DNA from 2 places in the Pseudomonas lijiangensis genome. Region 2 is predicted to be linked to the other one. Evidence: riboswitches for the same ligand, from Rfam matches in the RefSeq annotation. Region 2 holds a riboswitch; the other holds the start of a gene.
The links. A riboswitch is a leader RNA that binds a small molecule or an ion and turns the genes downstream of it on or off. The one in region 2 is predicted to bind cobalamin.
Positions count from the first base shown of each region.

Region 1: it holds a riboswitch for cobalamin, as region 2 does, so the genes downstream of both, cobW (cobalamin biosynthesis protein CobW) here and KQP88_RS09765 (ABC transporter substrate-binding protein) in region 2, are expected to answer to the same signal.

Region 1 covers NZ_CP076668.1:2,477,240-2,482,561, forward strand. Annotated here, with positions in the region: gene cobM (precorrin-4 C(11)-methyltransferase) at 1-682, opposite strand, end outside; gene KQP88_RS10805 (cobalamin biosynthesis protein) at 697-1,158, opposite strand; gene KQP88_RS10810 (CbtA family protein) at 1,139-1,843, opposite strand; gene KQP88_RS10815 (CbtB domain-containing protein) at 1,855-2,040, opposite strand; cobalamin riboswitch at 2,136-2,350, opposite strand; cobalamin riboswitch at 2,408-2,609, shown strand; gene cobW (cobalamin biosynthesis protein CobW) at 2,718-3,830, shown strand; gene cobN (cobaltochelatase subunit CobN) at 3,834-5,322, shown strand, end outside.
Region 2 covers NZ_CP076668.1:2,229,997-2,235,318, forward strand. Annotated here, with positions in the region: gene KQP88_RS09750 (LysR family transcriptional regulator) at 1-425, shown strand, start outside; gene KQP88_RS09755 (ABC transporter ATP-binding protein) at 574-1,365, opposite strand; gene KQP88_RS09760 (FecCD family ABC transporter permease) at 1,362-2,384, opposite strand; gene KQP88_RS09765 (ABC transporter substrate-binding protein) at 2,381-3,394, opposite strand; cobalamin riboswitch at 3,528-3,729, opposite strand; gene KQP88_RS09770 (FadR/GntR family transcriptional regulator) at 3,750-4,466, opposite strand; gene KQP88_RS09775 (FadR/GntR family transcriptional regulator) at 4,577-5,302, shown strand.

The DNA of each region.
Region 1 (5,322 bases), 250 kb from region 2:
CCAGTACACGCCCGACCAGAATCAGCGCCGTACGCTTGAATCCCTTCTCCAGCACCTTGTCGTGAATGTCGGCCAGGGTGCCCAACACCCAGTCCTGATCCGGCCAGCTTGCGCGATGGACCACGGCTGTCGGGCAGTCCGCCCCGTAATGCGGTGTCAGTTCTTCCACGATTTTCTGCAGATTGTTGACCCCCAGGTGAATGGCCATGGTGGCCCGATGCTGGGCCAGGCTTGCCAGTTCTTCGCCTGCCGGCATCGACGTCTTGTCGGCGTAACGGGTCAGGATCACGCTCTGGGAAATGTCCGGCAACGTCAGTTCGGTACCCAGCAAGGCGGCGCAGGCAGCCGTGGCCGTTACACCGGGAATGATTTCAAAGGGAATGCCCAGCTCACGCAGGCGACGAATCTGTTCGCCAATCGCGCCATACAGGCTCGGGTCGCCTGAGTGCACCCTGGCTACATCCCGGCCCTGTTCATGAGCAGATTTCATCAGGGAGATGATCTGTTCCAGATGCAGCTCGGCACTGTTGACCACCTGAACGGCATGATTGCCATCCAGTACGGCCACCGGCACCAGTGAACCGGCATAAATGATGACCGGGCAGTAATGGATCAGTCGCTGCCCCTTGACGGTGATCAGGTCCGGATCGCCAGGGCCTGCGCCGATGAAAAAGACGGTCAATGAAATCTCCTGAATCAAACGGTATTAATGAGCCGCGTATTATCGACACGGCTCGCCAAGGCAAAGGTTGCCCGGGCGTTCTTCTGGCGTGCGATCACCAGTGTTGCCGGGCTTTTGCCCAATTGGCTGGCCAGTGCCAGCGCTGCGCTTTCGGCAACCCCGTGGCAGCCCGTGTGCTGGAAGGCCGTTGGCGAGCGGTGGGTCAGTTGCGGTTCGTATTCTGCCATTTGCGACGCGCTGAAGAAGATCAGCGGCACGGACAGTTGTTCGGCCAATTCCAGCAAGCCCGGTTCGTCCTGCTTGAGGTCGATGGAGGCGAGGGCAGTGATGGCGCCGATTTCCAGGCCATGGGCTTTCAGGCTGCTTTCGATGAGCTCCAGCAGGCTCGCGGCCGGGCAGCCGCGCTGGCAACCCAGGCCTGCCACAAGGGCAGGGCCGGATTGCCCGGTGCCGTGATCAGGCGTGCAGGTCGGCATTGCTGCGACGGAACAGCCAGGCGCTGATCAGGCCCAGAGCGACCCAGAACAACGCATTGGTCAGCAGCGAAGCCAGGATGAACTGCGATTCCAGCGCTTCGGGAGCCAGGCTCTCATGAGTCAATGGCTGTGGCGCGCCAATCAGATGCGGCACAACCACAATGGCCGCGCCCAGCACCTTGAGCAGCCCGTTCTGGCCGAAGGCGATCAAGGCCAGACCGGCAGCCGTGGAGGCCGCCGTTCCGATCCACCAGTACTGGCGCAGGTTCAGGTCGGCAGCCGCAGTACCCGGCAGTTCAGGCGGCAGGCCCAGTGTCGGCGCCAGGACGAAGACCGCAAAACCGGCCAGCCCCCATAATGCGCCCTGAGAGGTGCGGCCCGGTGCGCGCAGCGTGTAGAGCGCCACCAGCATCAAGGCAAAACCCACCGCGACCACCAGATTGCCGCCGGTCGTGGAGAGAATGCGCTGCCAGCCGTCTTCCGGCTCCCAGGCTTCTTCGTCGTGGCTGTGCCCTGCGGCGGAAGCATCGGCGTGGTCATGTTCATGCACGTGCTCGGCGGGTGCCTTTTCGAAGGTTTCGGCCTGAAGAATCAGGGGCGAGACCCAGAAGCTTTGCAGCAGGGTCAGCAGCAATGCCGCTAGCAGACCGCTGAAACCTGCCGTCTGAATGATTCGCTTGAACATGGCGTCAGGTCTCAATGGCAAGGGAAGGCGGCGCTGTGGCGGGTGTCGTGAGCAGCGTTGTGAACGGCGGCGATGTGCGAGAAACCGGCGAAGTACACCAGGCAGGCGCCAAGAATCGCAGCGCTGATGGCGGCTGTCAGGCGCTGGGCCTGGGTGGACGTGGTGGTGTTCGACTGGCTGCTGCTGATGGTGGACATGGCGCTTCCCTCTGGTTTCGACAGGCAGGCATGCGCACAGGAACCTGCTGACGGACGTCAGAAGGCTTCAACTGCGCCCGCCCACCGCGGGTGTGTCATTGAGTCAGTATCGGGCCGGTCTCCGGGCTCGCGAGGGGTGTCGATATTGTGCCTCGACGCCTTCAGGATCACCTTCCCATGCCGTGGCACAGTGGTTCTGATCCTCTCTCGCTTACCGTTGCGGGGGCAGCACCGGACTGACTCATGGACAAATGAGCGCACCGGTTTCCCGTTTCACCCCGTGAGGGGCACCCGTAACAAGTCGTGTAGGAGAGCATGGCGGCCCGTGAACGTCAATCTGAACGATTGACCTGCCTTCGACCTCTGCGTAGCCTTGCGCACTTGAGGTTCTCGACCTTGTGCAAAAGGTCGGGCTAAGACGGGAATGCGGTCCAAGCCGCAGCTGCCCCCGCAACTGTAAACGGTGATTTCATTGCATGGCCACTGCGCGAGCGGGAAGGCGCGATGAATGCCTGTCCTGCCGACACGCCGCCGTAAGCCAGGAGACCTGCCTCGAACCGGGCCACAGGCCCACGAATTCTCACTACAACCGGGCGGGGTGATCCGGTGGCGAATCGATCCGTGCGCAGCGCACGGTTCTCGTCCTGCTTGCCCGCCGTATTGCCAAAGGGCATCCGATGAAAACACTGGCCAAACTTCCCGTCACCATCGTTACCGGCTTCCTGGGCTCGGGCAAGACCACCCTGTTGCGGCACATGCTCGATAACGCCGAAGGGCGTCGCATCGCAGTGATCGTCAATGAGTTCGGCGAGCTGGGAATCGACGGCGAAATCCTCAAGCAGTGCACCATCGGCTGTACCGAAGAAGAAGCCAACGGTCGCGTCTATGAGCTGGCCAACGGCTGCCTGTGCTGCACGGTGCAGGAAGAGTTCTTCCCGGTGATGCGTGAACTGGTGGCGCGTCGCGCTGATCTGGACCATATCCTCATTGAAACCTCGGGCCTGGCACTGCCGAAACCTCTGGTCCAGGCGTTCCAGTGGCCGGAAATCCGCAATGCCTGCACCGTCGATGCCGTTATCACGGTGGTAGACAGCCCGGCCGTTGCAGCCGGTACTTTTGCCGCCTTCCCGGATCAGGTGGATGCCCAGCGCAAACTCGATCCGAACCTGGACCACGAATCCCCGCTGCATGAACTGTTCGCTGACCAGTTGGCCAGTGCCGATCTGGTGATTCTGAACAAGGCCGACATGATCGACGCCGAAGGTCTGGCTGCTGTACGCGCCGAAGTCGCCGAAGAGCTGCCGCCCGCGGTCAAGGTCATCGAGGCCAGCAATGGTCGTCTGCCAATCAATGTACTGCTGGGCGTGGGGGCCGAGTCGGAGCTGCATATCGACGGTCGCAAGACTCACCATGACCATCACGACGATGAGGATCATGACGACCACGATCATGATGTTTTTGATTCGATCTCTATCAAGCTGCCCCCAGCCGAAGAGGCTTTTCTCATGAACGTGCTGAACCGTATGGTGGTCCAGCACGGTATCCTGCGGGTCAAGGGTTTTGCCGCCATCCCCGGTAAACCGATGCGTCTCTTGATTCAGGGTGTAGGGACCCGTTTCGACAAGCACTTTGATCGTGCATGGAAGGCTGATGAAGAACGTGCCACCCACTTGGTATTGATCGGCCAGGAGCTGGATGCTGTAGCGTTGGAAAAACAACTCTACGATGAGCTAGAGCGTGAAGTTTATGTTGCTCTGGAAGCGAAGCTCAATGCTGCGACTGCCGGCTGATTCATGCATTTACTGAGAACCCAGCCGGGCGGTTTCGTACCCGACGACAGCATTGCCGACCTGGGGCAGACTCCGGCCGAGCTGGTGATTCTCTGCAGCGGCGATTCGAGCCTGGCCCTGCTGGCCGAAGCCGCGCAGCAACTGCCCGATGACTACCCGAGCCTGCGTCTGGCCAACCCGATGCAGGTGCAGAATCACGCCTCGGTGGACTTGTACGTCGATGAGGTGTTGCGCCACGCCAGGGTCATTCTGATTTCCCTGCATGGCGGTATTGGCTACTGGCGCTATGGCGTCGAGCGCTTGATGGAGCTGGCAGCCCGTGGCGTGCAGGTGATTCTGGTGCCGGGGGATGATCGTCCCGATCCGGAGCTGAGCGACCTGAGCACCGTGCCTGCCGAGGAGCGCGACCGACTCTGGCAGTTCCTGCGTCAGGGCGGCTTGCAGAATGCGCTGGACCTTTATCGTTGCATGGCCAGCAGCTGGCTTGAGCGCGATTACTCATGGGCTGAGCCCCAGCCACTGCCACGCACGGCCATCTATCACCCGCGCAAGGCGACGGCCACGCTGCCGGACTGGCAGGCAGACTGGACACCGGGGCATCCGGTGGTCGCGTTGCTGTTCTACCGCTCCCACTTGCAGGCAGCCAACACCGGTTTCATCGATGTGTTCTGCGAGCGCTTGCAGGCTCAAGGGCTCAATCCCTTGCCGATTGCGCTGGCGAGTCTCAAGGAGTCGGGTTGCCTGACCATGGTCGAGGACTGGCTGGATGAAGTCGAAGCCGAGCTGATCCTCAATACCACGGGCTTTGCCCAGTCCAGCCCCGAAGCGCCGCATCTGCGACCGTTTCGTCGCAATGTGCCGGTGATCCAGGCCATCTGCGCCCAGGACAACCAGCCCGCCTGGCAGGCCAGCGAGCAAGGCCTCGGGGCGCGGGATCTGGCGATGCACATTGCCTTGCCGGAACTGGACGGGCGCATCATCAGCCGGCCCATCAGTTTCAAGGACCTGGCCTGGCGCAGCGAGCGCAGCCAGTCGGACGTGGTGTGCTATCGCGCCCATCCCGAGCGCATGGACTTCGTCGCGCAACTGGCACGACGCTGGATCGAACTGGCGCGACTGCCCAATGCCAGCAAGCGGGTAGCGCTGATTCTGGCCAACTACCCGACCCGCGATGGCCGGATCGGCAACGGGGTAGGGCTCGACACGCCTGCGGCGGCGCTGAATATCCTGCGCGCCATGCAGAGCGAGGGCTATCCGCTGGCGCTGTTGCCTGAAAGCGGCACTGCGCTGATTCAGCAACTGCTGGGCGGCGTCACCAACGATCTGGAGAGCATCGACCTGCGCCCTTGCCAGCAAAGCATGGCGCTGGACGAGTACCTTGATGCCTTCGATGACTTGCCCCAGGCCAGCCGCGATGCGGTGAATGCCCGCTGGGGTGCGCCACAGAACGACCCGATGTTCCGCAGCGGGCGGATGATGATTGCCGGTATCC
Region 2 (5,322 bases):
ATATCGAGTTTGTGCCTCTCGTCAAAGAGCCTTTCGTGCTCGCCTGCCGACGTGACCATGAGTTGGCAAAGCGTGAGTCGGTTGCCTGGATGGAACTCAGTGAATATCGTCTGATCGGCGTTGGCCGCCTGAGCGGCAACCGGATGATTCTCGACCATGCACTGGCCGGTCTGAGCTGGCGGCCAAAGTGGTTTTATGAAGTGCAGCACTTGTCGACGTCGCTGGGCATGGTCGAGGCCGGGCTAGGCATCTCCGCCATGCCCAGCCTGGCCATGCCGGCTGAAGGGCATCCCACGCTGGTCAGCGTTCCATTGGTGGACCCGGTGGTTGACCGGACCCTGGGGCTGGTTTCCCGGCGCGGCGCTTCGCTTTCGCCCGCTGCCGAAAAATTCGTGGCCATGCTGCTGGAGCAATGGCCTCAGTAAGGAGCGCGCCGATCAGTTAAGGTCAATGAATCACTTTGTGGGAGGCAGCTTGCTGGCGACTTCAGCGTACGACGCAGAATATCAGCCAGTTTCAGGCCTTTTTCGCCAGCAAGCTGCCTCCCACGAGTTTTGTTTGGGCATTAACGGGTCAGCAAGGCCGCAGGCGCAGTATCCGTGCACCATCGAACGGATCGGTCAGCCAGTGGGCCCGTACTCCGAAAGTGGCGTGCAGGCGTTCAGGCGTCAGCACGTCCACAGGCTTGCCCAGCGCAACCATGCGACCGTTTTCCATTACCGCCACGCGGTCACAGCCCAGCGCCTGATTGAGGTCGTGCAGGGCGATGACGGTGGTGACCGGCAAGGACTTGATCAGCCCCGGAATCGACAGTTGATGCTGGATATCCAGGTGGTTGGTCGGCTCGTCCAGCAACAGGATCTGTGGGCGTTGCGCCAGTGCCCGGGCGATATGGGTGCGCTGGCGTTCGCCACCGGACAAGGTATGCCAGGCGCGTTTGATCAGGTGCAGCATGCCGACATCCTGCAAGGCCTGACGGACAATGGCGTCATCTTCGTCGCTCCAGGGTTCCAGCGCCGACAGCCAGGGCGTGCGACCCAGTTCGACGGCATCCAGTACGGTGATGGCGTCGCTGGTCTCGGCCTGTTGCTCGACCACCGCCAACTGTCGGGCGATATCCCGGCGCTTCATGCTGTTCAGTGCCTGCCCATTGAGCTGTACCTGACCGCTGGAAGGCGTCTGAATACCCGACAGCAGCTTGATCAGGGTCGACTTTCCCGAACCATTGGGGCCGACAATGCCCAGGGTTTCTCCGGGCGCAATGCTCAGGTTCACGTCCTTGAGCAGGATCTTGTCCTTGAGCCAATAACCCAGGCCCGAACAGCCGAGTGCCGGGGTGTCGACGATGGGCGAGAAGGCGTTCATCGTGTGGTTTTCCCCCGGATAAGAATCAGCGCAAAGACCGGCGCGCCGATCAGCGCGGTAATGACACCGATCGGCAACACCTGGCCCTTGATCAGGGTGCGGGACAGGATATCGGCGGCAATCAGGAACAGCGCACCGCACAAGGCGCTGAGCGGGACCAGACGGGCATGACGTACTCCGGCCACCATGCGTACGGCATGGGGAATCACCAGACCGACAAAGCCGATGGAACCGACGATGGACACCATCACTGCCGTGACCAGTGTCGCCGAGGCGATCAGCACGATTTGCACGCGCCGCACCGGAATGCCGAGGGACGCTGCCGAATCGCTGCCGAAGGTAAAGGCATCCAGCGCTCGCCGATGCCACAGGCAGACCAGCAAGCCAACCACCACCACCGGCACCGCCAGCCATACCGAATGCCAGCGCACGCCACTGAGATTGCCCAGCAGCCAGAACATGATGCCCCGTGCCTGCTCGGCGCTGGCTGACTTGGTGATGAGAAACGAAGTCAGTGCATGGAAGAGCTGTGAGCCGGCGATGCCAGCCAGAATGATGTGCGCTGCTGCGGTCGGACCATGTGAAGAGCGAGCGAGCAGGGCGACCAGGGAAAAAGCCGCCACGGCGCCCACGAAAGCCCCCGCCGACATGGAAATGGCCCCGGCACCCAGCCCCATGATTGCTACAAGCACCGCACCGGTCGAGGCGCCCGCGGAGATGCCCAGCAAATACGGATCGGCCAGCGGGTTGCGCAGCAGCGATTGCAGCACGACCCCGGAAATCGCCAGCCCTGCGCCACAGGCCGCAGCCACGATGGAGCGGGTCAGGCGATAGTTCCAGACGATGCCTTCGTCGATAGGGTCGAGCACGTACCCTGCTGCCCAGAGCTTGTTTGCCAGTACCTGGAAGACCACAGGCATGCTGATGGTGGTTTCGCCGATGGCTGCACCCGCCACGATGGCCAGCAGCAGAACGGCTGTCACCCAGAGCATGTGGCCGAGCGCAGTGGTCAGTTTCATTGGGCGGCGTTGTAGCGATTGGCGGCTTCGGCCAGTTCTTCGATACCGGTAAACAGCCGGATACTGGCCTGCATGGCATCGGCATCGATGATCACGATACGGTCATGCTTGACCGCGTCCATGTTGCGGGTCACCGGGTCGGACTTGAGGAATTCGAGTTTCCTGCGGTAGTCGTCGGCCGGAAAACGACGGCGGTCCATGCGCGCGATCACCAGAATGTCCGGATTGGCCTTGGCGATGGTTTCCCAGCCCACGGTCGGCCATTCTTCGTCGGATTCGACGATATTGCGCATGCCCAGGTTATTGAGCATGAAGTCCGGGATGCCCTTGCGGCCTGCAACGTAAGGATCAATGTTGATATCTGCGCTGGAGAACCAGAACACCGCGGACACATCCCGTTCCTTGTTCTGTTTGACGTTGGCGACCGCGTGGGCCAGGCGATTGCGCAGCTCTGCAACCAGTTGTTGCCCGCGATCCTGCACGTCGAATATCTGGGCGAGCTGTTCGATGCTCTTGTAGATGGTGTCGATGCGGAAGGGCTCAAGGCGTGTGCCATCAGCGCCTACCAGATTGTCCTTGCCTTCGCAGTCGGACGGCATGATGTAGGTCGGGATCTTCAAATCATGAAACTGCTGGCGTGTGCCGACCACGCCCTGGGCACCCACCATCCATTCAAGCTGGACGGGCACCAGTTCCGGGCGCTTGCCGATGACGGCCTCGAAACTCGGGTCGTTGTCCGCCAGGCGCTCGACCTTGTCGTTCTGTGCCTTGAAACGTGGCAGCACATCGTTGAACCACAGCGAAGTGCCCACCAGTCTGTCGCCCAGGCCCAGTTCGTAGAGCATTTCAGTGCCGGACTGGCCGATGGTCACAGCCCTGCGTGGCGCGTGCTCGAAGGTCAGCTTCAGGCCACAGTTCTCGACGGTCAGCGGGTACTGTGTGGGAGCAGCGAGGCTCGGGGTGGACAGGCTCAAACCGGCGATGAGTGCCGCAAGGCGAGGCAGTGACATGTAATGCGATCTCCGTTTCGTACGTGCAAGGCGCAATGTACAGACAGGAAACACATCCCTCGGCACTGCACAAAAGGCAGGGCAAGGCAGCCATGAACCGGCGCGCGGATGTCCTTCCCGGACACCCCGCCGGTCAGTTAACGTGCAGGTCGGCAGGTCTCCTGACTGGCATGTCATCACCTTGACTCCAGCCTTCCCGGAAAATCACCAGTGGCTGTCATGGAGCTGGCTCGATGCCTACAGTTGCGGGGGCAGTTTCGTTTGAGTCTGCACAGATGCGCAGCCCTCGAATTCCCTGTTAGTTCCTCTCGGAAACCGACGGGGCGCGATGGTAAACGATAAGCCTTCTTAGTGGCTAATCCTTTGCGCGAAAGCGCTGCAGGCAGTTGATCAGGTGCAGGCGCATCGCCGCCCTGGCCGCATCGCGATCCTGATGGGCGATGGCCGAGTAGATCTGCTCCTGTTCGCGCTGCTGGATCTGCGGGTCATCCATGAGCCGAGTCGACGGCACATTGCCGAAGCCGACCCGTGCGCGAGGCAGAATGCTGTTGCCCAGTTGCGTCATGACATCGGTAAAGAAACTGTTGGCGGTGCACTGCACGATGCAGCGATGAAACTCGAAGTCGGCCTGGGTCGTATCGGTTTCGTTCTGGTCGCAGCGATGCAGCTCGTCCAGCGCCTGTCGGATGGCTTCGAGTTGCTCCGGCGTGCGCCGTTGTGCGGCGAGGGCGGCGGATTCCGGTTCCAGGCTCAGGCGCAACTCGATGATGGCCGCGGCATCGGGAGGGCTGCCGGAGATGGCTTCCGGAATCTGGAAGTCCCGCGGGCGCGAAGCATCGACCACGAAGGTTCCGATGCCGTGACGGGTTTCTACCAGCCCCTCGGCCTGAAGACGCGACATGGCTTCGCGAACCACGGTGCGGCTGACACCGGTTTCCCGGATGATGACCTGCTCGGTGGGCAGCTTTTCACCGCTCTTGATCTCGCCTTCGCGGATCTTGCGCGAGAACTCGGCGACCAGTTGCTGGGTCAGGCTGGAGCGACGACCTGTCGGGGAAGAAGGGTGTTCCATGGGCGGGCTGATCGGGTCCGTGTCGGGTTGCTGAGTATAACCGTAGTCATGGTGTGTTTTGTGTCGTGATCGCAGCCTATACTGCGGCATTAGATCGAATTGAGGCTGCAATGTCGGACAACGTCGTTTCCTCGCAGAAAAACCATCGCCGTCTGGCTGAAACCCTGGTCGACCGTTTCGCCCAGCGCATGCGCGATGGCGTGCTGCAGCGTGGCGAGAAGCTGCCTTCCGAGATCCACATCATGGAAGCCGAAGGCGTCAGCCGAACGGTGGTGCGCGATGCCCTGTCGCGGATGCAGGCGGCAGGGTTGGTGGAAACGCGCCACGGGGTAGGGACCTTTGTGTTGGACATGCCGCCACCTGAAGGCTTTTCGGTCGGGCCGGCGACCATCGCGACCCTGTCCGACGTGCTCAATCTGCTGGAGTTTCGCATCAGCCTTGAAGTCGAAGCGGCCGGGCTGGCTGCGCAGCGTCGCAGTCCTGAAGCCTTGCTGGAACTCAAGCGGGCTTTCGATGCGCTGCTTGAAGGCCCGGAAAAGTCCGGGACTACCATCAATGCCGACTTCCAGTTTCACCTCAAGATCGCCAAGGCTTCGGGCAATGCCTACCTGATCGACATCATGAAACACCTGGGCACCAAGCTGATTCCGCGCACCCGCATGAATTCCGCCTACACCGGGCAAAGTGATCGCAGCGCCTACCTGGCCGGGATCAACGCCGAGCATCGGCAGATCTACAACGCGATTGCCGAAGGCAATGTGGATGCGGCCCGCTCGGCCATGTACCTGCACCTCAACGGCAGCCGCATCCGGTTGCGGCGTACTCATAGCGAGTAGAAAGTTTGTTCGCGATTGAA